3 regions of the Streptomyces sp. NPDC096132 genome follow, and region 2 is predicted to be linked to each of the others. Evidence: riboswitches for the same ligand, from Rfam matches in the RefSeq annotation. Region 2 holds a riboswitch; each other region holds the start of a gene.

Region 1 (9,424 bases), on a different contig from region 2:
GCCGATGAGTTACGTCGTCGAGGCGCTGCGCCGGCTCATCACGGGCGGCGGGACGGAACCGGTGTGGCACGCGTGCGTGGTGCTCGTCGCCTTCACCGCGGGCGCCCTCGCGCTGACCGCGCTGTCGGCGCGCCGCCGCCAGGTGTGGACCCTGGACCGGCTGCACCCGGAACTGAGCCTGTGAAGATCGGGCGTACGGGAGGTCGGGTTCCTGTGACAATCGGGACCATGGAAAGCAGCACCACCTCGGGCGGCCGCACCCGCCGCGAGGCCACCCGGCAGAAGCTCTACGAGGCGGCCGTCACGCTCATCGCCGAACAGGGCTTCTCCGCCACCACGGTGGACGAGATCGCCGAGCGGGCCGGCGTCGCGAAGGGCACCGTCTACTACAACTTCGCGAGCAAGTCGGTCCTCTTCGAGGAGCTGCTGAGGCACGGCGTGGGCCTCCTCACGGCCTCCCTGCGGGAGGCCGCCGAACGCACCGCGCGCGAGGGCGGCAGCAGGGTCGACGCCCTGGACGCGATGGTCCGCGCGGGCCTCGTCTTCATCGAGCGCTACCCGTCCTTCACCCAGCTGTACGTGGCCGAGCTGTGGCGCACCAACCGGACCTGGCAGTCCACGCTGATGGTGGTGCGCCAGGAGGCGGTGGCCGTCGTCGAGGGCGTGCTGCGCGAGGGCGTCGAGAACGGCGAGTTCAGCGAGGAGATCGATGTCCAGCTGACCGCGTCCGCGCTGGTCGGCATGGTCCTGGTGGCCGCCCTGGACTGGCAGGCCTTCCAGCCGGAGCGGTCCCTGGACGACGTCCACTCGGCGCTGTCCCGGCTGCTGCAGGGGCGGGTGAGCGGGCACCGCTGAGCACCGGGCACACAGAAGCGCCGGTCCGTCGTGGCCGCGTCCCCCGCGGGCCACCATGAACCGGCGCCTCCTTGTGCTCCCCCGTTTCCCCCGTTCCCCCCGTTTCCCTCCCCCGTTGTTCCCCCGTGCGGTCGTTCCCCCGGGGTTCCCCCCGTGCCTCGCTCCCGCCGAACCGGTCGGCGGAAGGAGCGGATCGAGGGCCGCTCCGTTCCGGCGCCCCGTGTCGCCGGTGCCGGAGCCGCGCCCCTTCTCCGTGCCTCTACTGTCCCGTTCGCGCAGGCCGGCCCCCATCCGCGCGCGTACTCAACTCACCCTCTAGGTACGCGTACTCAGAGCTGCGTGCTCAACCTCAGAACGCTCCGCGGTCGTCTGGTCACGATCGCGTCCGCGTCCGTACTCCCCCGGGGCCGGTCCGGCGCCCGCCGGGCTGACGGCGTGACTGTCGGTGGCGGCCGATAAAGTCGCAGGCATGGCACGGATTGCGGTGATCGGCGCCGGGATGGGCGCGCTGGCGAGCGCCGCCCGGCTGGCCGTCGCGGGCCACCGGGTGGCGGTGTACGAGCGGACGCAGACGTACGGCGGAGCGGTGCGCCGCCTCGAGCGGGACGGCTTCGGCTTCGACACCGGTCCGGGGCTGCTCCCCCTCCCCGCGGTCTACCGCGACCTGTTCGTCAAGACCGGCAAGGAGCCGCTGGAGGCCTGCGTCGAGCTGGTCCAGGTCGACCCGTCGGCGCGGCACGTGTTCGCGGACGGCACCGACGTGTCCCTGCCGAACGCCTCGCGCGCGGGCGTCGTCTCCGCCCTGGACGGCGCGCTCGGCTCGGGCGCCGGGCAGCGCTGGGGCGACTTCCTGGTCCGGGCCCGCGAGGCCTGGGACCGCACCCGCCGCCCGCTCCTGGAGGAGCCCCTGTGGCCGAACTGGTCGGTGCTGGCCGACCGCGAGCCCTACCCCGCGGTCCCGCACAAGCGCCTGCTGCGCACCCGCCGGGCCGGCACCCTCGCCGAGGTCGGCGGGTGGGAACTGCGCGACCCCCGGCTGGCCGCCCTGCTGGAGGGCCACGCGCTCGCGTACGGCCTGGATCCCCGCGTCACCCCGGCGAGCGCGGCCGTGCTGCCGTACATGGAGCACGCCTTCGGCATGTGGTACGTGCGCGGGGGGCTGCGGGAGCTGGCCCGCGCGGTGTACGAGCGGTGTCTGGCCCGCCGGGTCGAGTTCGTCTTCGGCGCCGAGGTCACCCGGGTCCTGGAGAAGGACGGCAGGGCGACGGGCGTGGAGCTGGCCGGGGGCGAGGTGGTGGACGCCGACTTCGTGGTCGCGCCCGGCAGTACCGCCTGGCTTCCCGTCCGGGGCGAGGGCGAGGTCGCCCCTCAGCAGGGTCTGCCCAGTCGGCTGACCGTGCTGCTCGCGCTGCGCGGCGGCCGGCCCGAGGGGACCGCGCACCGGACGGTCGTGCACACACAGGACCGCGAGGGCGAGTTGGAGACCCTGTTCGGTACGGCACCGAGGGTGCCCGCGCGTCCGACGGTCACGGTGCTGCGGCCCGGTGACCCCGCGCTCGTGCCGGACGGCGGCCACGAGGCGGTCACGCTCCATGCCGTGGTCCCTGCCGGGTCAAAGGCGGGCGAGGAGCACGTGGAGGCGCTGGTCGCGGCCGCCGAGCGGGCCGTGCCGGGTCTGCGTGAGCGGGTCCTGTGGCGTGAGGTGCGCACCCCCGCCGACATCGCGGAGGAGACCGGAGCCGCGGGCGGTGCCGTCCCGGCGCCGGCGCTGGCGGCGGCCGGGGGGCGGTTGCTGCATCCGGCGAACTCGACCGGCCTGCAAGGGCTGTTCACCGCCGGAGGCTGGTCGCATCCGGGCGGCGGGCTCCCCCACGCGGGCATGTCGGGTGCGCTGGTGTCCGGACTGATCGTGGAGGGACCGGAGTTCCGGGGCTCGCAGTGAGCGGGACGGCAGACCGCCGGTGAGAACGGAACCGATACTGCGCGTCAGTACCGGTACTGGTCGTCGTAGCCGTTGCCCTGCCCCTGCTGACCGTCGCCCTGGTACGGGTACTGCTGCTCGGGCGGGAGGTCGCCGCCGAACGCCTCGTCGGTGCTGCGCTGTTGCGGGACCCAGACGCCGCCGGCCGGGGTCTCCCCGTAGCCGCCGGTGCCGTACTGGTCCTGGCCGTAGCCCTGCTGCCCGTACTGCTGCTGGCCGTAGCCGGCGTCGTAGGAGCCGCCGCCGTAGGTCTGGGTGCCGATGTACGGGTCGGAGTAGGCGGCGTACTGCTGCTGGCCGGTGGTGTCGTAGCCGTACTGCTGCTGGTTGTACCCGGAGTAGCCGTCGTAACCGTAGGTCTGGTCGGTGCCCTGGGCGGCCGTCGCGTACTGGTCCTGGGGCTGGCCGGTGGCGGCCGCGTACGCGGAGTCGCTGTATATGCCGTAGGCGTTGGTGTCGTCGGGCATCGGCTGCGGCGAGTACACGGTGGTGGTCTCGGCGGCGGAGGCCTGCGCGGAGCGGGCGGCCGGGGTGAAGACGTCGTCGCGGTCGTAGTCGTCGTCGCCGAAGGAGCCCTTGTCCGCGAACGCGTCCTTGTCCTGGCCGTATGCCACGCCGTCGCCGGCGAAGGAGCCGTCGGCGCCGGCACCGTAACCGGCGTCCGCACCGTGCTCCAGGTCGGTGACCTCCAGGGTCGGGTCCTGGCGCTCGGCCTTGCTGCGGCGGCCCTTGAAGCCCTTGGGGAGCGGCCCCTCGCCGTCGCCGCGCCGCACGGCCCAGCCCTCGGCGAAGCCGCGGCGGAACGACAGGGTGACGTAGGTCTGGCCGACCGCGAACGCGGCCGCGCCCAGTCCGATGACGATCACCGAGGGAATCAGGACGCCGAGCACGACGCCGAGGAAGCCGACGAACGCCAGCAGCCGCCAGCGCAGGCGTGCCTTGTACTGCAGCAGCACCTCGCCGAGCAGCCACAGCGCGACGATGCCGAACGCGATGTAGAGGACCGTCCAGCCCATGTACGCCCCTCTCCCAGTGGCCGCTACGCAGTGTGTCGTATGTGGGTGCGACCGGTCTAGGCCTGCGGCGGGTGGTGCAGACCCAGGTTCTCGTAGATTTCCAGCGTCGCCGTGGAGTTGTTGAGCGTGATGAAGTGCAGTCCAGGCACTCCCTCGGCCAGCAGCCGCGCGCAGAACTCCGTGGCGAAGTCGATACCAATGGAGCGTACAGCGGCCGGATCGTCCTTGGCTGTGAGGATCCGCTCTTTCAGGGCCGCCGGGAAGTGGGCGTTGCTGAGCTTGGGCAGCCTCTCCAGCATCTTCACGCTGGTCACCGGCAGGATCTCCGGGATGACGGGGGTGTCGCAGCCGGCCGCCGCCACCCGGTCGCGCAGGCGCAGATACGACTCGGGCTGGAAGAACATCTGCGTGATGGCGTAGTCGGCGCCCGCCCGGCACTTGTCGACGAAGTGCGCGACGTCCGTGTCCCAGTCGCCGGACCGCGGGTGCATCTCGGGGAACGCGGCGACACCCACGCAGAAGTCGCCCGACTCCTTGATGAGTCGGACGAGCTCGGCCGCGTAGGTGAGACCCCTCGGATGCGGGACCCAGTCGCCCATCGGGTCGCCCGGCGGGTCGCCGCGCACGGCGAGCATGTTGCGGATCCCGGCGTCGGCGTACTGGCCGATGATGTTGCGCAGCTCGGCCACGGAGTGGTCCACGGCGGTGAGGTGCGCCACCGGGGTGAGCGTGGTGTCGACGACGATCTGCTGGGTCTCCTTGACCGTGGTCGCCCGGGTGGAGCCGCCGGCGCCGTACGTCACCGAGACGAAGTCCGGGGCGACCGCCTCGACCCTGCGCAGCGCGTCCCACAGGCTCCGCTCGCCCTTGGGCGTCTTCGGCGCGTAGAACTCGAACGAATAGGTCGTCTTGCCGGTCGCCAGGATGTCGCGCACGGTGCGTGCGCGGTCCGTCCTGGTGGATGCGGTTCCGAGGGCCATACCCGCAGGTTAACCAGGGGCCGACGGTCACCCAACCGAATGCCGGATATTTGCCCGAATTGTCGGCTTGTTGTCCACCCTTCGGACAGGTGTTCCGACCGAAAACCCCCTGGGGCCTCGGAGGCGTCAGAGGTTGCGCAGTCGCTTCGCGAACTCCGCCGCCGCGGCACCCGGATCGTCCGCCCGGGTGATCGCCCGGACGACCACGACCCGGCGGGCGCCCGCCTCCAACACCTCGTCGAGGTTGCCGAGGTCGATGCCGCCGATCGCGAACCAGGGGCGGTCGGTGCCCAGGGCGGCCGTGTGCCGGACCAGGCCGAGGCCGGGGGCGTGCCGGCCGGGCTTGGTGGGGGTGGGCCAGCAGGGGCCGGTGCAGAAGTAGTCCACGCCCTCCTGGACGGCGGCGGCCTCCGCCTCCGCCTCCGCGTGCGTGGAGCGGCCTATGAGGACGTCGTCGCCGAGGATCGCGCGGGCCGCGGGGACCGGCAGGTCGCCCTGGCCGAGGTGGAGGACGCCGGCACCGGCGGCGTGGGCGACGTCCGCCCGGTCGTTGACCGCGAGGAGTCCGCCGTGCCGGGCGCAGGCCTCGGCGAACACCTTCAGGTGCTCCAGTTCCTCGGCGGCCTCCATGCCCTTGTCCCGCAGCTGCACGATGTCGACGCCGCCCGCGAGGACCGCGTCCAGGAACTCCGGGAGGTCACCCTCGCGGGTGCGGGCGTCCGTGCACAGGTAGAGCCGGGCGTCCGCGAGACGGGCGCGGGCGGTGTCGGTCATCGGTGTCCCCCGTTGTGTCGGTACTGGTTGCCTCAGACGGCGAGCGCCTGGGCGCGGCGCTTCACCTCCGTACCGCGATTCTCGCTGAGGGCCTGTGCGGGGGTGCCGGGCAGGCTCTCGTCGGGCGTGAAGAGCCACTCCAGCATCTCTTCGTCGGTGAAGCCGTCGTCCCGCAGGAGCGTCAGGGTGCCGGTGAGGCCCTTGACGACCTTGTCCCCGTCGATGAAGGCGGCGGGGACGTGCAGCGCGCGGTTCTCACCCCGGCGTACGGCGATGAGCTGACCCTCCTTGATCAGCTGCCGGACGCGGATCACGTCGACATCGAGCATCTCCGCGATGTCGGGCACGGTGAGCCAGGCGGGGACGAGAGCATCGGTCTTTGCGTCAATCTCGGTCACGGGGTCAAGGGTAGGCGCATGTCCGGGCGGGCCGCGATGGGTCGTTCTTCGGGTGCGGCGCCGTGGGGGCTGGTCGCGCCCACGCGGCGGAGCCGCTCATGTCACAGCCCCGCGCCCCTAGGGAACCGCGGTCGCGTTCTTCATGGGGCGGGCCGGGTCCGACAGAGCCTCCGGGTCCATGCGGCGTGCTGTCTCGATCAGCTTCCTGCCCTGGGCGAGATCGCGTGGGCGCCCTACCGCCAGTAGAGCCACCAGACGGTCCTCCCGCAGCCAGCAGACGCTCCACGCCGGGCCCGTCGGGTCGCCGCGCCACACCATGCGGTCGGCCACCGCGTGGTGGCCCGCGTACTGGACGAAGCGGCCGAACTGCTCGGACCAGAAGTACGGCACCGGGTCGTAGACCACCGGGGGCTCGTCCGTGGCCGCGCCGAGGATGTTCGCGGCGACCGTGCGCGGGCCCTGGAGGGCGTTGTCCCAGTGGTGGACGAGGAGCCGTTCGCCGTAGCGGCCCGAGGGGAAGGAGGCGCAGTCGCCGACCGCGTACACGTCCGGCACCGAGGTGCGCAGCCGGTTGTCGGCCACGACCTCGCGGTGCGCGCCCAGCTCGACGCCGGAGCCGGCCAGCCAGGCGGTGGCGGGGCGGGCGCCGATGCCGACCACGACGGCGCCGGCGGGCAGCCGGGAGCCGTCGTCGAGGACGACCGCGCCGGACTCGACACGCTCCACGCGCGCGTGGGTGCGCAAAGCGGTGCCGCTGTCGGCGTACCAGGAGGCCATCGGGGCGGCGACCTCGGCCGGCAGGGCGCCGGCGAGGGGCCGGTCGGCGGCCTCCACGACGGTCACCGCGCAGCCGGCCTCGCGCGCGGCGGTGGCGAACTCGGCGCCGATCCAGCCGGCCCCGACGACCACGATGTCGTGCTGCCGGGCGAGCACGGGCCGCAGCCGTTCGGCGTCGTCCAGCGTGCGCAGCAGATGGACGCCGGGCACGCCCTCGGCGCCCGGCAGCCGGATCGGTTCGGCGCCGGTGGCGAGGACGAGGACGTCGTACGGGACGGGCCCGGCCTCGGTGTCCACCTCGTGGACGGCGGGGCGCAGGCCCAGCACCTCGCGGCCGAGCAGCAGTTCGATGCCGAGGCTCTCGAAGTCGACGTCGAAGGCGGAGCCCTCGGCCTTGCCGAGCAGGACGGCCTTGGAGAGCGGGGGCCGGTCGTAGGGCTGGTGGGGCTCGGCGCCGATCAGCGTCACGGTGCCGTCGAAGCCCTGTTCGCGCAGGGCGACCGCGGTCTGCACCCCGGCCATGCCCGCACCGACGACGACCACGCGCCGCCCCGCCCGACCGTCTGGTTCCCGCCTCTGCTCACTCACCTGATCACCATAGACAACTGACGATTTGTCAGTCAGCCGTCGTGCGCCGTGACCTGCTCCACAACGCTCGTACCGCTGCCCTCCTGCGACTCCCAGGCCCAGGTCTCCTCCAGCCGCACCCGCCCTCCCCCAGAGCCGAAAGCCTGGGAGGTACCCCCAGACAGTTCGACGACGGTCGAGACACAGTGCCCCGAGGACGTCGTGCCGTCGTGCTTGAGCTGGACGTACCGGAAGTCGAGCCGGTCCCCCTCCCGGGTACCCACGAGATGTCCTCGTACGACGTCGCCGCCCGCGTAGTCCGCCCAGATCACGCCGTCCCGCTCGTGGTAGGTGAAGCGGGTGCGGGTGCCGACCTGACCCGGGGCCTGGTCGGCGACGGGGGCGAGGACGAGACCGTCGAGCGAGCGCGGCATGACGAAAGGCTCCCTTTACAGAGGCGCGGAACCACGGGCTAGGGTGTGGCCAACGTAGAGCACTCGCGGGAGCCCGGACGCACCGGGCTGAGAGGGAGGCTGGCCGGCCTCCGACCGTACGAACCTGATCCGGGTCATGCCGGCGAAGGGAGGGGCTGGACGCCCATGTCGCGTACACGTACATCCGACGTCCTGGTCGTGGGGGGCGGGATCATCGGGCTCGTCACGGCGTGGCGGGCCGCACAGCGCGGGTTCGCCACGGCGGTGGTGGACCCCGAGCCGGGCGGCGGGGCCGCGCGCGTGGCGGCCGGGATGCTGGCCGCCGTCACCGAACTGCACCACGGCGAACAGACCCTGCTCGGCCTGAACCTCGCCTCCGCCCGCCGTTATCCGGACTTCGCGGCCGAGCTGACGGAGGTCACCGGGCTGGACCTCGGCTATCGCCGGTGCGGCACGCTCGCGGTCGCGCTGGACGCCGACGACCGCGCCCATCTGCGGGACCTGCACGCGCTGCAGGCGCGGTCGGGGCTGGAGTCGGAGTGGCTCACCGGACGGGAGTGCCGGCGCCTGGAGCCGATGCTCGCGCCCGGCGTACGGGGCGGGCTGCGGGTGGACGGCGATCACCAGGTCGACCCCCGGCGGCTGGCCGACGCGCTCGTCGCCGCCTGCGAGCGGGCGGGTGTGGTCTTCCACCGCGCCTGGGCCGAGCGGCTGTCCGTCGTGGGCCGGCGGGCCGCGGGGGTCGTGACGGGTGACGGTACGGCCCTGGGGGCGGGGCAGGTGGTGCTCGCGGCGGGGAGCCTCAGCGGGCGGCTGGCGGGCGTCCCGGAGGACGTGCTGCCCCCGGTGCGGCCGGTGAAGGGGCAGGTGCTGCGGCTGACGGTGCCGCCCGGGTACGGGCCGTTCCTGAGCCGTACCGTGCGGGCCGTCGTGCGCGGCAGCCAGGTGTACCTGGTGCCGCGGGAGAACGGCGAGCTGGTCGTGGGCGCGACGAGCGAGGAGCTGGGCTGGGACACGACGGTGACGGCGGGGGGCGTGTACGAGCTGCTGCGCGACGCCCACGAGCTGGTGCCCGGGATCACGGAACTGCCGTTGACGGAGACGCACGCGGGACTGCGGCCGGGCTCCCCCGACAACGCGCCGCTGCTCGGGCCGACGGAGCTGGACGGGCTGCTGCTGGCCACCGGGCACTACCGCAACGGGGTGCTGCTGACACCGGTGACCGGCGACGCGCTGGCGCACGCCCTGGCCACCGGTGAACTTCCCGACGAGGCCCGTCCCTTCACGCCCCGGCGCTTCGGTGCCGCGTCCCTCCTGGAGCAGCCCGCATGAACATCTCGGTGAACGGGGAGCGGCGGGCGGTCGCTCCCGGTACGGCCCTCGACAGCGTCGTACGCTCCCTGACGCCGGCGCCCACCGGGGTGGCCGCCGCGCTGAACGAGACGGTCGTCCCGCGCGCGGAGTGGTCCGCCACGGCCCTCTCCGAGGGTGACCGCGTGGAAGTCCTCACCGCCGTGCAGGGAGGCTGAGCGCCGTGGCCGACGATCCCTTCGTCCTCGGGGGTACGTCCTTCTCGTCCCGTCTGATCATGGGTACGGGGGGTGCGCCCAGCCTGGAGGTGCTGGAGCGGGCGCTGGTGGCG
Region 2 (9,424 bases):
GGCCATCGCCGAGCACGTCGCCAAGACCTCCCCGGCCGACCTCGAGGCGCTGCTCGCCTCCGAGATCGAGGCCGGCAAGACCGTCCAGGCGTTCGTGGACGAGGCCAACGCCAACCTCGGCGAGAAGATCGTCCTGGACCGCTTCGCGCAGTTCGACGACGGCTTCGTCTCCGCGTACCTGCACCGCACGATGCCCGACCTGCCCCCGCAGATCGGTGTCCTCGTCGAGCTGGACAAGCCGAACGCCGATGTCGCCAAGGGCGTCGCCCAGCACATCGCCGCCTTCGCGCCGAAGTACCTCTCCAAGGAGGACGTGCCGGCCGAGGTCGTCGAGTCCGAGCGCCGCATCGCCGAGGAGACCACCCGCGCCGAGGGCAAGCCCGAGGCCGCGATCGGCAAGATCGTCGAGGGTCGTCTCAACGGCTTCTTCAAGGACGCGACGCTGCTCGGCCAGCCGTACGCGCTCGACAACAAGAAGTCCGTCCAGAAGGTCCTGGACGAGGCCGGTGTCACCCTGAAGCGCTTCTCGCGCATCAAGGTCGGCATCTGAGTCCGTACCGCGATCGACGCGCGACCCCTATAGGGTCGACGTGAGTCGTCCGCGTACGCCGTCACGCACGCGTGACGGACGACAGCAGATCTGACGAGGAGGCCATTGCCGCGTATGGGTTGCCCACGACACCCCACCGGCAATGGCCTTCTTCGTATGTGCACCACGTGAAAGAGGCGGGATCTCCCATGACCACCAAGCCCCAGAAGAGCGACGACGGCAAAGTACACGGCCGGTTTATGCTGAAGCTGTCCGGCGAGGCATTCTCCGGTGGCGGGGGCCTGGGTGTGGACCCCGACGTGGTGCACAAGATCGCCCGCGAGATCGCGGCCGTGGTACGGGACGGCGCGCAGATCGCGGTCGTCATCGGCGGCGGCAACTTCTTCCGCGGCGCCGAACTCCAGGTGCGCGGCATGGACCGGGCCCGCTCCGACTACATGGGCATGCTCGGCACCGTCATGAACTGCCTCGCCCTCCAGGACTTCCTGGAGAAGGAGGGCATCGACAGCCGGGTGCAGACCGCCATCACCATGGGGCAGGTCGCCGAGCCGTACATTCCGCTGCGCGCCGTGCGGCACCTGGAGAAGGGCCGAGTGGTCATCTTCGGCGCCGGTATGGGCATGCCGTACTTCTCCACCGACACCACCGCCGCCCAGCGCGCCCTGGAGATCGACGCCGAGGCCCTGCTGATGGGCAAGAACGGGGTCGACGGGGTTTACGACTCCGACCCCAAGACCAACCCCGAGGCCGTCAAGTTCGACGCCCTCGGCTACGGCGAGGTCATCACACGCGACCTCAAGGTCGCCGATGCCACCGCCATCACGCTGTGCCGTGACAACAAGCTCCCGATCCTCGTCTTCGAGCTTCTGACAGAGGGCAATATCGCTCGTGCCGTCAAGGGTGAGAAGATCGGCACGCTGGTGGGTGAGCAGGGCGGCCGGGCCTGACCGGTGAACCCCGGTCCGTACGACAACACCTGACCGGGGGACGGACCCTGGTCGGAGGATGGACAATGTCCTGCCGGTCGGGAACCGTGCAGGAAGAAGACGCGACGCAGCCGGCCGCCGCCACCGACAGTGAACCGCAGCCGGGCCTTACTCAAGACACGCAGGAGCAAGTGGTGATCGAAGAGACCCTCCTCGAGGCCGAGGAGAAGATGGAGAAGGCCGTCGTGGTCGCCAAGGAGGACTTCGCCGCGATTCGCACCGGCCGTGCGCACCCGGCGATGTTCAACAAGATCGTGGCCGACTACTACGGCGCGCCGACGCCGATCAACCAGCTGGCTTCGTTCTCCGTGCCGGAGCCGCGCATGGCGGTCGTGACCCCGTTCGACAAGACGGCGCTGCGCAACATCGAGCAGGCCATCCGTGACTCCGACCTGGGCGTCAACCCCAGCAACGACGGCAACATCATCCGGGTGGTGTTCCCCGAGCTGACCGAGGAGCGCCGCCGCGACTACATCAAGGTCGCCAAGGGCAAGGCCGAGGACTCCAAGGTGTCCATCCGTTCCGTGCGCCGCAAGGCCAAGGACGCGATCGACAAGCTCGTGAAGGACGGCGAGGTCGGCGAGGACGAGGGCCGCCGTGCGGAGAAGGAGCTCGACGACACCACCGCGAAGTACGTCGCCCAGGTGGACGAGCTCCTGAAGCACAAGGAAGCGGAGCTGCTCGAGGTCTGATGAACGACTCTTCCTGGGGCTCTCCGCCTCAAGCCGGGGCACACGGTTCACGAACCGGGGCACAGCCCGCGTACTGGGGACCCGTCGACCAGGGGCCTGTCCAGGGGGCTGCCCCGGCGGGTTCCGCGTACGATGCGCCTGAGGCGCAGCAGACTCGCCCCATGCCCATCGTCCCCGACGGACCCGCACACGGCGGAAACCAGGATGACGACCCGGGGGCCGCTCGGACGGGCGGCCCCCTGTTCCGAGACGAGACGTACCCCTCCGGGACGCCGGACGGGACGTCGTACCGGCCCGGGACACCGGACGGGACGTCGTACCGCCCAGGTACGCCCGACGAGGCGTTCCGTGCGGAGACGTTCCGCCACGAGACCCCGTCGGCACAGCCCCACGCGGCGGTGCCGCAGAATCCGGAATCCATGCCCGACGCCCCACAGCCCGCGCCCGCCCCGCAGAAGAAGAGCGCGGGCCGAGACCTGGGCGCGGCCATAGGCGTCGCGGTCGGGCTCGGTGTGGTGATCGTCGCGTCGCTGTTCATCGTCAAGGCCGTGTTCGTCGGCGTGATAGCGGTCGCCGTCGTTGTGGGTCTGTGGGAGCTGACCAGCAGGCTGCAGGAGCGCAAGGAGATCAAGGCACCGCTCGTGCCGCTCGCGCTCGGCGGCGCCGCGATGGTCGTCGCCGGATACGTCCGGGGGCCCGAGGGCGCCTGGGTCGCCATGGCCCTGACCGCGCTGGCGGTGTTGGTCTGGCGGATGACGGAACCGCCGGAGGGCTACCTCAGGGACGTCACGGCGGGTGTCTTCGCCGCCTTCTACGTCCCCTTCCTGGCCACGTTCGTCGCCCTGATGCTCACCGCGGACGACGGGTCGCAGCGCGTCCTGGTGTTCTTCCTCCTGACGGTCGTCAGCGACACCGGCGCCTACGCCGTCGGCTGGCGCTTCGGCAAGCACAAGCTCGCTCCGCGGATCAGCCCCGGCAAGACCCGTGAGGGACTGCTGGGGGCGGTGTCCTTCGCGATGGTCATGGGCGCGCTGTGCATGCAGTTCCTGATCGACGACGGCACCTGGTGGCAGGGGCTGCTGCTCGGCCTCGCGGTCGCGGCCAGCGCCACGCTCGGCGACCTCGGCGAATCCATGATCAAGCGGGACCTGGGCATCAAGGACATGGGCACGCTCCTCCCCGGTCACGGCGGCATCATGGACCGCCTGGACTCCCTCCTGCCGACGGCTCCGGTCGTGTGGCTGCTGCTCGTGCTGTTCGTCGGGTCCGGCTGACCGGCGGTTCGTACGGGCACGTACGGGTACGTGCGCGAGGTCCGTGGGGGCCCCGTCCCGATCGCTCGGGGCGGGGCCCTTTGCCATGGCCCGGCGGGCCGCGGAGTGGGACGATTTCCTCTGGAGGTCTTTCTCCGGAGGCCCTTCTCCGGAGGTCCTTTCCCTGGAAGGGGGCGGGCGTCATGTCCGACTTCCGCGAATCGATCGACGTCGACCGCAGCCCCGAGGATGTGTGGGCGTACCTCATCGACCCGTCCCACCTGCCCGAATGGCAGGCGAGCGCGGTATCGGCCGAGCCGCTCGACCCCGGGCCGGTCGGTGTCGGCTCCCGGGTACGCGTCACCCGGCACGTCGGCCGCCGGGACATCCCGATGACCATGGAGTACACCGAATACGACCCGCCGCACGCCTGGGCCATGCAGGGCGTCGACGGCCCCATCCGCGGGCACGTCCACGGTGAGATCGACCCGCTCGACGACGGCCGCCGCTCCCGCGTGACCATGGAACTCGACTTCGAGGGCAAGGGCATCGGCAAGGTCCTGCTGCCCCTGGTCGTCCGCCACCAGGTCCGCAAGGAGTTGCCGCTCAACGAACGACTGCTGAAGAACCGGCTGGAGCACGGGATGGCGTAGACCGCGTACCGCCGGCGCGAGAGGCGGCGTGGACCGCGCACCCGCCGGGGTCGCTCCGATCGGGTCACCCGATTGGATCTGCGACACTGGTACGGCCATGCCTAAGCCCGGAGAACTCACCTTTGTCGCGCCGCGCGGAGCCAAGAAGCCGCCGCGGCACCTTGCCGATCTCTCGCCCGCCGAGCGGAAGGAAGCGGTCGCGGAGATCGGTGAGAAGCCGTTCCGTGCCAAGCAGCTTTCGCAGCACTACTTCGCGCGGTACGCGCACGACCCGGCGGAGTGGACCGACATCCCCGCCGGGGCGCGGGAGAAGCTGCGGGAGGCGCTGCTTCCCGAGCTGATGACCGTCGTACGGCATCTGTCGACGGACGAGGGCACCACCCGTAAGACGCTGTGGCGGCTGTTCGACGGCACGCTCGTCGAGTCGGTGCTGATGCGGTACCCGGACCGGGTGACGATGTGCATCAGCTCGCAGGCGGGATGCGGGATGAACTGCCCGTTCTGCGCGACCGGGCAGGCGGGGCTGGACCGGAATCTGTCCACCGCCGAGATCGTGCACCAGATCGTCGACGGGATGCGGGCCCTGCGGGACGGGGACGTGCCCGGGGGGCCCGCCCGGCTCTCCAACATCGTCTTCATGGGGATGGGGGAGCCGCTCGCCAACTACAAGCGCGTGGTCGGGGCGATCCGGGCGCTCACCGACCCCGCGCCGGACGGGCTGGGGCTCTCGCAGCGGGGGATCACCGTGTCGACGGTCGGGCTGGTGCCGGCCATCCACCGGTTCGCCGACGAGGGCTTCAAGTGCCGGCTCGCCATCTCGCTGCACGCGCCGGACGACGAGCTGCGCGACACCCTCGTCCCCGTGAACACGCGGTGGAAGGTGCGCGAGGTCCTCGACGCCGGGTTCGAGTACGTGGAGAAGTCCGGACGGCGCCTGTCGATCGAGTACGCGCTCATCCGGGACATCAACGACCAGGCATGGCGTGGGGACCGGCTCGGGCGGCTGCTGCGGGGCAAGCCCGTGCATGTCAACCTCATCCCGCTGAACCCGACTCCCGGCTCCAAGTGGACCGCCTCCCGGCCCGAGGACGAGAAGGCGTTCGTCGAGGCCATCGCGGCGCACGGGGTGCCTGTCACCGTCCGGGACACCCGTGGTCAGGAGATCGACGGTGCCTGTGGTCAGCTCGCGGCCACCGAGAGGTAATCTGGCCAGGCCATCACATCTTCATATTCCGACAGGGGAGCGCCACAGCGCTGAGAGTGCGGCAACCAGGCCGCAGACCCTCTGAACCTCGCCCAGGTCATTCTGGGTAGGAAGTTCGGTCACCGCTCAAGCTGTTGTGCCCCGCCCGGGTCGTCCGGGCGGGGCCGCGTCTCTTCCTGGCCAACCCCAGGAGGACATCCAGTGCACACCAAGACGATCGTGGCCGCGGCCATAGGGCTCGGCCTCGTCACGCTGTCCGCGTGCGGTTCCGGCGACGCGGACGCCGGGGGAGAGGGATCCGGCTCCAAGACCGTCACCCTCGTCAGCCACGACTCGTGGGCCGTCTCCAAGAGCGTGCTCGCCGACTTCGAGAAGGAGTCCGGGTACAAGGTCAAGGTCCTCACGGACGGCGACGCCGGGCAGGCCGTCAACAAGGCCGTCCTCACCAAGGACAACCCGCAGGGCGATGTCTTCTTCGGCGTCGACAACACCCTGCTGTCGCGCGCCCTCGACAACGGCCTGTTCCAGTCGTACGAGGCGAAGGGGCTGGACCAGGTCGGCAGCGAGTACCAGCTCGACTCCGGCAAGCACCGGGTCACACCGATCGACTACGGCGACATCTGCGTCAACTACGACAAGAAGTACTTCGCCGACCACAAGCTGGCCCCGCCCACGTCGTACGACGATCTGGTCAAGCCCGCGTACAAGAACCTCCTCGTCACCGAGAACGCCTCCACGTCCTCGCCCGGCCTCGGCTTTCTGCTCGGTACCGCCGCGCAGTACGGGGATGGGGGCACCTCCCGCTCGAGCGAAGCCGAGAGTGGGGGAGGCTGGGAGGGCTACTGGAAGCAGCTGAAGGCCAACGGTGTGAAGGTGGTCGACGGCTGGGAGCAGGCCTACAACGAGGAGTTCAGCGGATCCGCCGGCGGCAAGAAGGCGGGGGCCGACCGGCCGCTCGTCGTGTCGTACGCCTCCTCGCCGCCCGCCGAGGTGATCTACGGCGACCCCAAGCCGAGCACCGCCCCGACCGGGGTCGCGACCGGCACCTGCTTCCGGCAGATCGAGTTCGCCGGGCTGCTGAGCAACGCGCGCAACAGCGCCGGCGGCAAGGCGCTGATCGACTTCCTGATCACCAAGGAGTTCCAGGAGGACATGCCGCTCAACATGTTCGTCTACCCGGTGCTGAAGGGCGCGAGCGTGCCCGCCGAGTTCACGCAGTACGGGCCCGCCGCCAAGGACCCCGAGACCATGGACCCGGCGAAGATCGCCGACCACCGTGACCAGTGGGTCAAGTCGTGGACCTCGCTCGTACTGAAGTAACCCCCGCGAAGCGGCGGTCCCCAAGCGCGGCGCGGCTCGGGCTCATGGTCCTGCCCGTCGCGTTCTTCGGGATCTTCTTCGCCTACCCCGTCGCCGCGATCGTCGCGCGCGGACTGAAGGTCGACGGGGCGTGGCGGTTCGGGCGGCTGGGGGAGGTGCTGGCCCAGTCCGACATCCGGCACGTGCTGTGGTTCACCACCTGGCAGGCGCTCGCCTCCACCGCGCTCACCCTGCTGGTGGCGCTGCCCGGGGCGTACGTCTTCGCGCGCCTCGAGTTCCCCGGCAAGCAGGTGCTGCGGGCCGTGGTCACCGTGCCGTTCGTGCTGCCGACGGTCGTCGTCGGTACGGCGTTCCTGGCGCTCGTCGGGCGCGGCGGACTCCTGGACGACCTGTGGGGCGTACGGCTGGACACGACCGTGTGGGCGATCCTGCTGGCGCATGTCTTCTTCAACTACGCGGTCGTCGTACGGACGGTGGGCGGGCTGTGGGGCCAGCTCGACCCACGGCAGGAGGAGGCCGCGCGGATGCTGGGCGCGTCCCGCCTGCGGGCCTGGCGCACGGTCACCCTGCCCGCCCTCGGGCCCGCCGTGGCCGCGGCCGCGCTGATGGTCTTCCTCTTCACCTTCACCTCCTTCGGTGTGGTCCAGATCCTCGGCGGACCGACCTTCTCCACCCTCGAAGTGGAGATCTACCGGCAGACCTCCGAGATCTTCGACCTGTCCACGGCGGCCGTCCTGACGATCGTCCAGTTCGTGGCGGTGGGCGCGATCCTCGTCGTACACGCCTGGACCGTACGGCGGCGGGAGACCGCGCTGCGGCTGGTGGACGCGAACCTGACCGCGCGGCGGCCGCGCGGGGCCGGGCAGTGGGCACTGCTGGCCGGGGTGCTCGCGAGCATCGGCGTGCTGCTGGTGCTGCCGCTCGCCGTGCTGGTGCAGCGGTCCCTGGACGCACCGGACTTCGCCTACTACCGGGCGCTGACCAGCGAGGACGGCAATGTCTTCCTGGTCCCGCCGATCGAGGCGATCGGCAACTCGCTGGAGTACGCCCTGGCCGCGACCGTCATCGCGGTGGTGATCGGTGGGCTGGCCGCGGCGGCGCTCACCCGCCGGGACGCCGGACGGCTCGTCCGTGGCTTCGACGCGCTGCTGATGTTGCCGCTGGGCGTGTCCGCGGTGACCGTCGGCTTCGGGTTCCTCATCGCGCTGGACGAGCCCCCGCTGAACCTGCGGAGCAGCTGGATCCTCGTCCCGCTCGCCCAGGCGCTGGTCGGCGTCCCCTTCGTCGTACGGACCATGCTGCCCGTGCTGCGGGCGGTGGACCAGCGGCTGCGCGAGGCGGCGGCGGTGCTGGGGGCGTCGCCCTGGCGGGTGTGGCGGGAGGTGGACCTGCCGATGGTGCGGCGGGCGCTGCTCGTCGCGGCCGGGTTCGCCTTCGCGGTGTCGCTCGGGGAGTTCGGCGCGACCGTGTTCATCGCGCGGCCCGACAACCCGACGCTGCCGGTGGCGGTGGCGCGGCTGCTCGGGCGGGCCGGTGAGCTCAACTACGGGCAGGCGATGGCCCTGTCGACGATTCTGATGGTGGTGTGCGCGGTGGCCCTGCTGGTGCTGGAGAGGCTGCGGACCGACCGGACGGGGGAGTTCTGATGGCATCGGCCCTGCTGGACCTTGACGCCGCGACGGTGCGCTTCGGTGGGCGGGCGGTGCTCGACGCCGTGGATCTCGAGGTCGCCGAGCACGAGGTGGTGTGTGTGCTCGGGCCGAGCGGCAGCGGCAAGTCGACGCTGCTGCGGGCGGTCGCCGGGCTGCAGCCCCTCGACTCCGGGCGGGTGTCGCTCGACGGGCGCGACCAGGCGCGGGTGCCCGCGCACCGGCGGGAGCTCGGGCTGATGTTCCAGGACCATCAGCTGTTCCCGCAGCGGGACGTCGGCGGCAATGTGGCCTTCGGGCTGCGGATGCACGGCGCCTCCCGGAAGGAACAGGACGAGCGGGTACGGGAGTTGCTGGACCTGGTCGGTCTTCCCGGTGCCGCCCGTCGCGCCGTCGCCGCGCTCTCCGGGGGTGAGCAGCAGCGGGTCGCGCTGGCCCGGGCGCTCGCGCCCCGGCCCCGGCTGCTGATGCTCGACGAGCCGCTCGGTCAGCTGGACCGTTCGCTGCGGGAGCGGCTGGTCGTCGAACTCAGGGAGCTGTTCGGGCGGTTGGGCACGACGGTCCTCGCCGTCACCCACGACCAGGGCGAGGCGTTCGCGCTCGCCGACCGGGTGGTGGTGATGCGGGACGGGCGGATCGCGCAGTCCGGTACGCCTCTTGAGGTGTGGCAGCGGCCGGCGGACGCGTTCGTCGCCCGCTTCCTCGGCTTCGAGAACGTGGTGGAGGCGAACGTCACCGGCGAGGTCGCGGTCACGGCCTGGGGCAAGGTGCCGGTGCCGGGCGGTTCACCGCAGGGGGTGCGGATGCTGCTGGTCCGTCCTGCGGGGGTGCGGCTGGCCGGGGCGGACGAGGGGCTGCGTTGTACGGTCCTCGGGCGCACCTTCAAGGGCACGCATGTCGCTGTTCGCCTTCAGCCGGAGGGGGCGCCCAGGCTGGAGGCGGCGTGTGCGCTGCGGGAGGCGCCGGAGGTGGGTGGTGTGGTGGGGGTGGTGTTCGACCCTGCCGAGGCTGTGGTGCTGGAGGCTTCCTGAGCTAGGCGTTCTGGTGCGGGGCGGGGGTGGGGCGCGCGGCCCGGCGCTGCCGGGGTGCCTCCCCCACTCTCGGCTTCGCTCGAGCG
Region 3 (9,424 bases), on a different contig from region 2:
GCAACGAGATGAGGGTGCCGAGTACGGCGACAGATGTACGGGCCGAGAGGCCATGGCATAGATAGAGGGCGATCAGCATGATGGCGCTCGACCCCACCACGGCCACGAGCAGCGGGTTCGAGCCCTGCAGGATCGCGGGCAGGATGAAGAAGTTCAGGATCAGGAAGCTGGCGGCGAGGGCCACCAGCGCCATGACGCCCCGCAGCCGTCCGACGATCACGACGGCGACCGCGAAGATGAGCGCCAACACGGCCATCGGGACCCGGCGGTTCACATCGGTGACCGAGTACTGCAGGTCCTTCGGCGCCGAGGGCTCGTAGGCGACCACGACCTTCTCGCCCTCGTGCAACTGCCGTGACTGGTCCGGCTGGACGATCTCGGTGAACGTACGGCCCTTGTCGTCGCCGGTGTCCACGCGGATCGTGGCCTTCTTGCAGGTGCCGTTCCCCTGCTGTTCGGCGGAGGAGCCCTCGGCCGTGGAGGTGCCGCCGGTCGAGGTGCCACCGGAGGCGTTCACCGACTGGCAGCTCACGCTCACCACCTTGGTGACCGTGGCCTGTTGGGTCTGCCGGTCGAAGCCGACCCCGGTGCGCTCGTGCGCCGGGGCACCGCCCGGCCACAGCACCACGAGCCCGACCAGGACCGCCGCGGCGAACGGGATGAGGATGGCCGCGATGACCTTGCGCAGATGCTTGGAGACAGGGGCGGCCGGGCCGTGACTGTGGCTGTGCCCATGCGTATGCCCGTGCCCGCCACCCGAACCGGCGCCCTGCCCGCCCCCGGGGACGTCATGGGGTCCGTGCCCGTGCCCGCCGCGGTGAGCGTCACCGGGTCCGTGCCCGTGCCCGCCGCGGTGAGCGTCACCGGGGCCGTGCCCGTGCCCGTGGCCTCCGCCGTCACCCGGCCCGGCTCCCTGAGAGGGGCCCTGGCCGTAAGCCGCACCGTTGCGCTGCTCGTGGGCCCCGGCGTATCCCTCGTCGAAGTCATGCCCGTGATCCCCGACGTATCCGGAACCGTCGCGGTGCCAGTGACCTCCGCCGTATCCCTCACGCGGGGGAGGCGTGTGACCCCTGCCCGGTCCCGGGCCCATCGGGCCGGGGCCGTATCCGGGACCAGGCTCACGGACCTGACTGGCGCCGAAGTCGCGGTCGTCGCCGTGGCCCTGAGCGGGACCGCTTCGAGGAGCGCTCGCAGGAGCACCCAGAGGACCGTGTCCGAGGCCGCCGCCAGGACCGTTTCCCGGACCGTTTCCGGGGCCGCCACTGGCTCCGGGCCTGCGAGGCGGCTCGGGTGGAGGATACGGGGGCTGGTGTGTCGTGGTCACCGCCCGATCATCGCAAGAACGGCAGAGGCCCACTGTTCACCGCGCCACAAATGACGCTAGCGTGGTGCCACCTTTGCACACGCGGGAGCTCGGAGCACCGGGCTGAGAGGGCGCTGACCTCCGTCTTCGCGATGTTTCACGTGGAACGTCACTGAGCCGAGTGATGTTTCACATGAAACGTCGGCAGACGGTAGCCGCTGCGTCGACCGCCGAACCTGTTACCGGGTAATGCCGGCGTAGGGAGTAGGTCTCATGACCAACAAGGACGCACGCACGCCTGCCTCCATTCAGGACGAAAAGTCCCAGGAGGTCGGGAAGTCCATCGGCTGGCACAAGGGGTACGTCGAGGGCACTCGCCCCGACCTGCGCGTGCCGGTCCGCCAGGTGCACCTCACCAACGGGCAGTCGGTCACGCTGTACGACACCTCCGGCCCGTACACCGATCCGCTCGTCGACACGGACGTACGCAGGGGCCTGGCACCGTTGCGTGAGAACTGGATCATCGCTCGCGGTGACACCGAGGAGTACGCGGGCCGTCCCGTCCGTCCCGAGGACGACGGCATCAAGCACACCTCGCCGAGGGGCGGACTGCGCAATCTCGACGCGGTGTTCCCGGGGCGGCCGCGTCTGCCGCGCCGCGGCCGGGACGGCGGGGCGGTCACCCAGCTCGCGTATGCGCGCCGGGGAGAGATCACGCCCGAGATGGAGTTCGTGGCCCTCAGGGAGAACGTTTCCCCCGAGGTGGTCCGCGAGGAGATCGCGGCGGGCCGCGCGGTGTTGCCGGCCAACGTCAACCACCCGGAGATCGAGCCGATGATCATCGGCAAGAGGTTCCTGGTGAAGGTCAACGCCAACATCGGCAACTCGGCGGTCACGTCCTCCATCGAGGAGGAGGTCGAGAAGATGACCTGGGCGACCCGCTGGGGCGCCGACACGGTCATGGACCTCTCCACCGGCCGCAACATCCACACCACCCGTGAGTGGGTGCTGCGCAACTCCCCCGTCCCCATCGGCACGGTGCCGCTGTACCAGGCCCTGGAGAAGGTCGACGGCAAGGCCGAGGAACTGACCTGGGAGATCTACAAGGACACCGTCATCGAGCAGGCCGAGCAGGGCGTGGACTACATGACGGTCCACGCGGGCGTGCGCCTCCCGTATGTCCCGCTCACCGCGGGCCGCAAGACCGGCATCGTCTCGCGCGGCGGCTCGATCATGGCGGCCTGGTGCCTGGCGCACCACAAGGAGTCGTTCCTGTACGAGAACTTCGAGGAACTCTGCGAGATCCTCGCCGCCTACGACGTCACCTACTCGCTGGGCGACGGCCTGCGGCCCGGCTCGATCGCGGACGCCAACGACGAGGCGCAGTTCGCGGAGTTGCGCACGCTCGGGGAACTCAACACGATCGCCAAGCGTTTCAACGTACAGACCATGATCGAGGGCCCGGGCCATGTCCCGATGCACAAGATCAAGGAGAACATCGACCTTCAGCAGGAGATCTGCGATGAAGCTCCGTTCTATACGCTCGGCCCGCTGACGACGGACGTCGCGCCGGCGTACGACCACATCACCTCCGGCATCGGTGCCGCGATGATCGCATGGTGGGGCACGGCCATGCTCTGCTACGTCACGCCCAAGGAACACCTGGGCCTGCCCAACCGTGACGACGTCAAGACCGGCGTCATCACCTACAAGATCGCCGCCCACGCAGCCGACCTCGCCAAGGGGCACCCCGGTGCACAGGAATGGGACGACGCGCTGTCCGACGCCCGCTTCGAGTTCCGCTGGGAGGACCAGTTCAACCTCGCCCTCGACCCGGACACGGCACGGGAGTTCCATGACGAGACCCTGCCGGCCGAGCCCGCGAAGACCGCTCACTTCTGCTCGATGTGCGGGCCGAAGTTCTGCTCGATGAAGATCAGCCAAAGCATCACAGAGCGGTTCGGTGGTGCGGCGGCCGAGGGGGCGTCTCCCGAGGAGGTCGCGGAGGGGATGCTCCAGAAGTCGAAGGAGTTCGCGGCGAGCGGGAACAGGGTGTATCTGCCGCTCGCGGACTGAGGCTCCGGGCGGTGCCCGCGGTCGACTGATCCGGGTACCGCCTGTCGCACTGCTTTCCATGGCAGCGCCGGTTGTCGTATGCCGCCCTTATGGTTCCTCGAAACAGCAGGAGCATGATCGGTGCAGCTCGGGAGGCGTGATGCGGGATGCTGAGCAGACGGTGAAGGTGTCCTTCGCTGAGGGATGGGATCTGGCCTCCCGGACCGTGGTCCACCCGCTCTCGCCCGCCGCGGCCGAAGCACGGGACCGTGTGGGAAAGCCTTATGTGATGGTGCACCGGCTGGAGGGCCGAACCTCACCAGTCGAGGTGCATCTGGTGGCCTGGGGTGAATCCCACGTGGGCGCATGGGCGTACGACGATCAGGGACGGCGGACCAGGGAGGCGGACTGGCGCCTGCTCGAACCCGGCCGCCTGTTCCTGCGCCGCCTTGGGGCATGGCGTTATGACACCGAGGAGCAAACCGAGTTCGCCCCCGACGCCGGGCGTACCTATATGGACCTCCTTCCAGGAGGCAAAGGGCGCAAGGTGAGCGAACCGAAGGGGGTGCGAGGACCGTCACGCCACACGCCCGCGAACATTCCCGAAGAGAACCGATGGCATGACAGATCGGGGTTCGGCGTATGTGGTGTCAGGCAGTTGCTCCTGTCGAAACCGCTGCCGCCGGGACAGCAACCGGACTTTGTGGACGCCACTGCGAGCGAGACCGAGGCATGGTGCGTAGACCGCGTCACCGATGGCCGACCTTCTCTCTGGGTGCCTCCGCGTCCGGCCCGACCAGCCCACCTCAAGGAGTTGTTCGAGCCAGGCACACGTATCGCGACGAGCTTCGAGCCGGAGATGACGGTCAGCGCAATACGGAACATCGCGGCTCTTCGTGTGCCCAGCGGCAGGCTGGTCGTCCAGGACCCCCTCACCAAGGGTCACGGCGCTCGTCGTGAGCTGTCCGAGCGGATCCCTCCGGGCGACTACCTCATGCAGGCTGCCGTGGTTGCCTATGAGAGCCAGTACGAGGACGAGCGCTTCCCCGTGGAGGAGGAAGTCGCTGTCCGTCTGCTGCTCGGGGAAGAACCGGTCGGGTCGTGGGAGCTGGCGCTCACCGAGGAGGACGACCTCAGGCTCTTGCGTGAGGATGAGATCTTCGGCTTCGACACGGACTGCGCTGCGGGGTCCTTCGCTGACGCCTCGGGGTGGGACGTACTCGCGGACAAGTACCGGCGCTACCTCAAGGACCAGGAGGACGACGCAGGAGAGAGCATCAGTGACGGGTACATCCGCACCACGGATGAGGCGACCGACAGTGACCTCGTCTCCTTCTATACCGGCGGGGACGGCATGTATCCCGTATGGCTGGGACGTGCAAGCACGGGAAAGCCGGTGTGCGTCACGGTCCTGATCGGCTATCTGCCCGACCTGCGGTTGCTCTGAGCGGACCGAGCCCTGTCATCGCGGCTGGCGCTCGCTGCCCATTAGGTGTGCGGCGGCCCAGGCGTCCCACCGGTACAGACGGTCGTGCACCTTGTCGAATCGCGCCGCGTACTCAGGGTCTCCAGTGGTCGACGGTCGGTGAGCAGGCTCAGCAGAGCATCGTCGAGGGACTTGCCGGTGGAGGCCGCGGAGGACGCGCGGATTCGATGAGGTGCCAGAACCGATCGGTGTCCTTGGCGGGCACCCCGCCACCTAGGTAGAACATCGCCTGTGAGGGGATTTGACCGCATCCTGAGCCCTTCCTGACAAAGCGGCTTCGAGACCATGACTGGATGCGGTAGGACTGGGCCATGAGTGACGCTAGCGAGCTGCGAGCAGCCACTGTTGCCTGGTTCGACGACAAGAAGGGGTTCGGGTCGATCGACGTCCCGGACGGGACGAGGGCCTTCGTTCATAGAAGTGTTCTTCCTGGAGTCGGCTATCGCACTTTGGTGAAGGGCGAGCCGGTATTGATCCGTACCGAGCCAGTTCCTGGCAAGGACCCCAGGGTCGTCGAGTTGGAGAGTCCACCCCAGCGAATCCAGGGAGTTGTCGATAACTTCGACTTCGCCAAGGGATTCGGATTCATTCGAGGCGTATCCGGTGGGGCCAGTGAGAATCTGGTGTTTGTACATCACTCAAGCGTCATGACATCTAGTGGACGTGCGGAGCTAATCGCAGGTGAAGATGTCGAGTACTTTGCTAAGCCGACAGAGCGCGGGCTCCAGGCGATTCATGTAAAGCGCCTTGACCCGAGGGCGCCGTGGGAGAAATTCTCAGCTTATCACGACTCTAATTGGGAGAAACTCGCGCTTCTCGCGGAGCGTGAAGTGTGGGATTTTCAGAGCCCTGCTTCAGGGGATGAGGGTGACGGTCCGGGTGGAGGTAGTGCTCGTTTTCCGATCCTGATCAGCTACATCAGGTACACCTTCGCTAAGATCGTTGAAGACGGACTGATCGCCTATGGCTTGAAAGGTGGAATCTCTCATGCTGCATTCAATACCGGCCTGGTAACGGATAGCCAAGAGGATATTTATGGGTTCTTTGTGGCCAAGAGCCCGGCGGATGATGGATGCTCTTGGCGCTTCTTCGACTGGGTGAAGGCAAGTGACAACCGCGTGAGCGGTGTGTTTAGTCCGCGACCTCAGATGGCCAAATACTGGGACGACCCGTCAGTTCTCTTTTTCGATCCGCGCAAAGACTTGGTGCTGGACTCTGATCACTTCATCCGGGATAACATTGACCGGTATCCGGCCGAGTATCGCAAGTCCCCTCAACTTGCGCTAGCATTTACAATGGCAGCTAAGGATGCCGCCATCAAGCGGCTGATGAGAAATTACAAAACGGCGATTCCTCAGTACCATCGAGGGGAAATTCAACTGCTGCTTCCTCTTTCCCTTGATGGCTCTGGTAAGGCCCAGTTGGCCCTCGTTGCAAGGAGGCAGGTCAGCGAGGAAACTGGGGAGCTTGTGGAATATACGGGTGAAACCGTTCTTCCGCTTCATGCCGCATTGAACAATGCGCGTTTGCTGGCCAGGCCGGATCGCGACTGGCTCAATCCGTAGGGATTTTCTGTTGTCCAGGGATTGATTCCCCTGATTGATGGACGTAGCTATGTGAATGAGGCTGACCGGCGGCATTTAAGGGAGAGCTATAGGTCGGCCTACGTGGCTCTGCGGTCTGATCTCCTGCTCGATGAAGATCTCTCCGGACATTCGCCGAGCACACGGCGGGAGCCGGGAGGGCATCGAGGAGGGCATGGCCCAGAAGTCGAAGGAGTTCGCGGCCAGCGGGAACAGGGTTTACCTGCCGATCGCCGACTGAGGAAGGAGGTTCGGGCGTAAGCGGTCCGTGTTTCCTGTCGCCGTGAGGGCTTGGCGGCAGCGAAGCGCGGATCCCCGCTCGGTCGGCCGGGTCGGGTTTGGGGATCGGGGCGGTCACGGGGCGAGGGCGATCTTTCCGGTTCTGAGGTTGGTCAGGTCGGGGTGTCCTGTGGGTACCAGCGGAGTTCCACGGTGTTGCCGTCAGGGTCCTGGACGTAGACCGATGTGGCGGTGCCGCGGGCGCCGAAGCGTTGTACGGGGCCTTCGAGGACGGTGAAGGCGCCCGACGTGATGATCTCGTCCCAGTCCAGGGGATCCACGGTGAGGCAGATGTGATCGACGTTGGACTCTCCGCGGGCCCGGCCGACCAGGTCGACGATGGTGTCGGGGGTGATCCTCACCGACGGGAACGGGACCTTGCCGGCCCGCCATTCGTCGACGCGTACCGGCTCCAGGCCGAGGTGTCCGGCGTAGAAGTCCAGGGCCCGCTCGACATCGCCGACGTTGAGGACCAGGTGGTCGAAGGCCTTCACGTGCAAAGAGGTCATGGCGGCTTCCTCGGTGGTGGAGTGAGGGGGGACGCCTCTCACGATCCGCCGGGGGGAGTTCGCCATCAAGGCAGGATCGGCATACGTTCGTTGAGCATGACTAAACGCCGGGGGGACCGTGCTGGAACGGGTGGAGATCGAGACCTTCCTGACGCTCGCCGAGGAACTGCACTTCGGCCGCACGGCCGAGCGGCTGCGCGTCACGACGGGGCGGGTCAGCCAGGTGATCAAGAAGCTTGAGCGGCGGATCGGAGGAACGCTGTTCGAGCGGACCAGCAGAACCGTGCGCCTCACGACGGTCGGGCGTCAGCTGGCCGATGACCTGGTTCCCCTGGTCGCCAAGATGGACGAGGCGCTGCGGAGGGCGGCGGACGCGAGTCGCGGTGTCACGGGAGAACTCCGGGTCGCCTTCCTCGGCGAGGGCACGGCGCCCGCGCTCCTGAGAGCGGTCGGTCTGTTCGGCGAGCGGCACCCCGACTGCAGGGTCGACGTACGGGAGGTTCAGCTGTCCAACTCGCGAGCGAGCCTGCTCGACGGCTCGATCGACGTCCTCATCGCGTCGTACCCCTTCGACGGAATGGCCCGTGGACCGGTCATGCTCACGGAGAGACGGGTGCTCGCGGTCGCCGCCGGGCATCCGCTCGCCGGCGAGGAGTCGGTCTCGGTCGAAGTGCTCGCGGACCACCCCGTGGTCCAGTACCCCGAGGTGACCTCGGCGGGCTTCAAGCGGGACCGCACACCGGACCACACCCCGTCGGGCAGACCGGTTCCCAAGGGGCCGACGGGCGGGTCCTTCTCCGAGATGCTCACGCTGGTGGCGATGGGCAGGGGAGTCCTCCCGGTCGGAGAGCACGCGCGGCGCTACTACCCCCGGCCGGACGTGTCCTACGTACCGCTGCACGACGCACAACTGATCGAACGGGGACCGGTCTGGCGGGAGGGGAACACCACACAGCGCGTCCGGGAGTTCGTACGGGCCACGGCGGACGTCGCCGAAACGCCGCCGACCGGCTGAGCGCGCACCCCTCGGACAGCGGAGGCGTCGGTGCTTGACTGGCTGCATGACTGCGCGATCCATGAGCAAGGGTGCCAACCTGCCGGTCGACTCGCCCGCCGTTCGTGTGGAACTGAGCTGGTCTGAGGGGACCGGAGGACCGGATGTCGACGCCTCCGCGCTGCTGCTGACCGCGGCGGGGCGGGTGCGGGACGACGGTGACTTCGTCTTCTACAACCAGCCGCGCCATGCGTCCGGCGCCGTGACACACCTCGGCAAGGGGAGAGCCGGCGGGGTCGTGACCGACACGGTCGAGGTGGACCTCCGCTCGCTGGAGAGCGCCATCGAGCGGGTGGCGCTGTGCGCGTCCGCCGACGGCGGCACCTTCGGGCAGGTCGCCGGTCTGACGCTGCGGTTGCTCGGCCCGGACGGGCGGTCCGAACTGGCGCGCTTCGAGATGCGAGCGGAGACGGAGACGGCGTTCATCGGCGGCGAGCTGTACCTGCGCGAGGGGCGCTGGAAGTTCCGCGCGGTCGGACAGGGCTACGCCTCCGGACTCGCCGGACTGGCCACCGACTTCGGGATCACGGTCGACGAGGAACCGGCCGACGCGACAGGCTCGCCGGCCCCGGAGACGGCCGTACGACATTCCCCCGCGACGGCTGCGTCCCGCGCCCCGGAATCGGCCGCTCCGCCGCCCTCCGCGGCCGGCACGGCTGTCCCGGCACCCCCTGCCGCGGCTGCCGCTCCGCAGCCCCCTGCCGTTGCCGCTCCGGTGCCGCCCGCCGCGGCCGCTCCGGTGCCGCCCAACGCCGCACAGGTGCCGCCCGCCGCGCCCCCGCCGTCTCCCGGTCATCCTCGGCTGACCAAGGGGGAGGAGCGGCTCCCCGTGGACATGCGCAAGCGGCTGTCGCTGCGCAAGGAGCAGGTCGCCGTCAGTCTGAGCAAGCGCGGAGCCGCGGGGATCCGCGCACGGATCGTCCTCGTGCTCGACGCCTCCGGATCCATGGCGTTCCTGTACTCGCGCGGTGTGGTGGCGGACGTCGTCGAGCGCATGGCCGCGGTGGCGGCGCAGCTGGACGACGACGGCGAGATGCAGGCCTGGACGTTCGCCAGCAACCCCGCACGTCTCCCCGACCTCAGCCTGGGCGAGCTCCCGGAGTGGCTGCGGCTGCATGTGCGCGTCGGCGAGATCAGCCTGTTCCGCCGTAGCAA

The links. A riboswitch is a leader RNA that binds a small molecule or an ion and turns the genes downstream of it on or off. The one in region 2 is predicted to bind thiamine pyrophosphate.
Region 1: another riboswitch for thiamine pyrophosphate. It lies ahead of thiO (glycine oxidase ThiO); the one in region 2 lies ahead of ACIRF9_RS34430 (thiamine ABC transporter substrate binding subunit).
Region 3: another riboswitch for thiamine pyrophosphate. It lies ahead of thiC (phosphomethylpyrimidine synthase ThiC); the one in region 2 lies ahead of ACIRF9_RS34430 (thiamine ABC transporter substrate binding subunit).

Annotation. Positions count from the first base shown of each region.
Region 1 covers NZ_JBIWGA010000002.1:436,773-446,196, forward strand. Annotated here, with positions in the region: gene ACIRF9_RS06340 (YhgE/Pip family protein) at 1-184, shown strand, start outside; gene ACIRF9_RS06345 (TetR/AcrR family transcriptional regulator) at 229-855, shown strand; gene ACIRF9_RS06350 (phytoene desaturase family protein) at 1,325-2,797, shown strand; gene ACIRF9_RS06355 (hypothetical protein) at 2,842-3,852, opposite strand; gene metF (methylenetetrahydrofolate reductase [NAD(P)H]) at 3,909-4,832, opposite strand; gene thiE (thiamine phosphate synthase) at 4,959-5,606, opposite strand; gene ACIRF9_RS06370 (Rv2175c family DNA-binding protein) at 5,639-6,004, opposite strand; gene ACIRF9_RS06375 (NAD(P)/FAD-dependent oxidoreductase) at 6,122-7,369, opposite strand; gene ACIRF9_RS06380 (hypothetical protein) at 7,402-7,782, opposite strand; TPP riboswitch at 7,838-7,950, shown strand; gene thiO (glycine oxidase ThiO) at 7,948-9,114, shown strand; gene thiS (sulfur carrier protein ThiS) at 9,111-9,311, shown strand; gene ACIRF9_RS06395 (thiazole synthase) at 9,317-9,424, shown strand, end outside.
Region 2 covers NZ_JBIWGA010000017.1:169,701-179,124, reverse strand. Annotated here, with positions in the region: gene tsf (translation elongation factor Ts) at 1-550, shown strand, start outside; gene pyrH (UMP kinase) at 739-1,497, shown strand; gene frr (ribosome recycling factor) at 1,671-2,228, shown strand; gene ACIRF9_RS34445 (phosphatidate cytidylyltransferase) at 2,228-3,502, shown strand; gene ACIRF9_RS34440 (SRPBCC family protein) at 3,685-4,134, shown strand; gene rlmN (23S rRNA (adenine(2503)-C(2))-methyltransferase RlmN) at 4,232-5,338, shown strand; TPP riboswitch at 5,362-5,469, shown strand; gene ACIRF9_RS34430 (thiamine ABC transporter substrate binding subunit) at 5,540-6,658, shown strand; gene ACIRF9_RS34425 (ABC transporter permease) at 6,634-8,304, shown strand; gene ACIRF9_RS34420 (ABC transporter ATP-binding protein) at 8,304-9,338, shown strand.
Region 3 covers NZ_JBIWGA010000014.1:251,132-260,555, reverse strand. Annotated here, with positions in the region: gene ACIRF9_RS31085 (YibE/F family protein) at 1-1,090, opposite strand, end outside; TPP riboswitch at 1,396-1,584, shown strand; gene thiC (phosphomethylpyrimidine synthase ThiC) at 1,577-3,379, shown strand; gene ACIRF9_RS31075 (DUF4241 domain-containing protein) at 3,519-4,805, shown strand; gene ACIRF9_RS31070 (DUF3825 domain-containing protein) at 5,156-6,409, shown strand; partial or broken gene ACIRF9_RS31065 (thiamine biosynthesis protein ThiC) at 6,516-6,668, shown strand; gene ACIRF9_RS31060 (VOC family protein) at 6,820-7,215, opposite strand; gene ACIRF9_RS31055 (LysR substrate-binding domain-containing protein) at 7,334-8,230, shown strand; gene ACIRF9_RS31050 (VWA domain-containing protein) at 8,277-9,424, shown strand, end outside.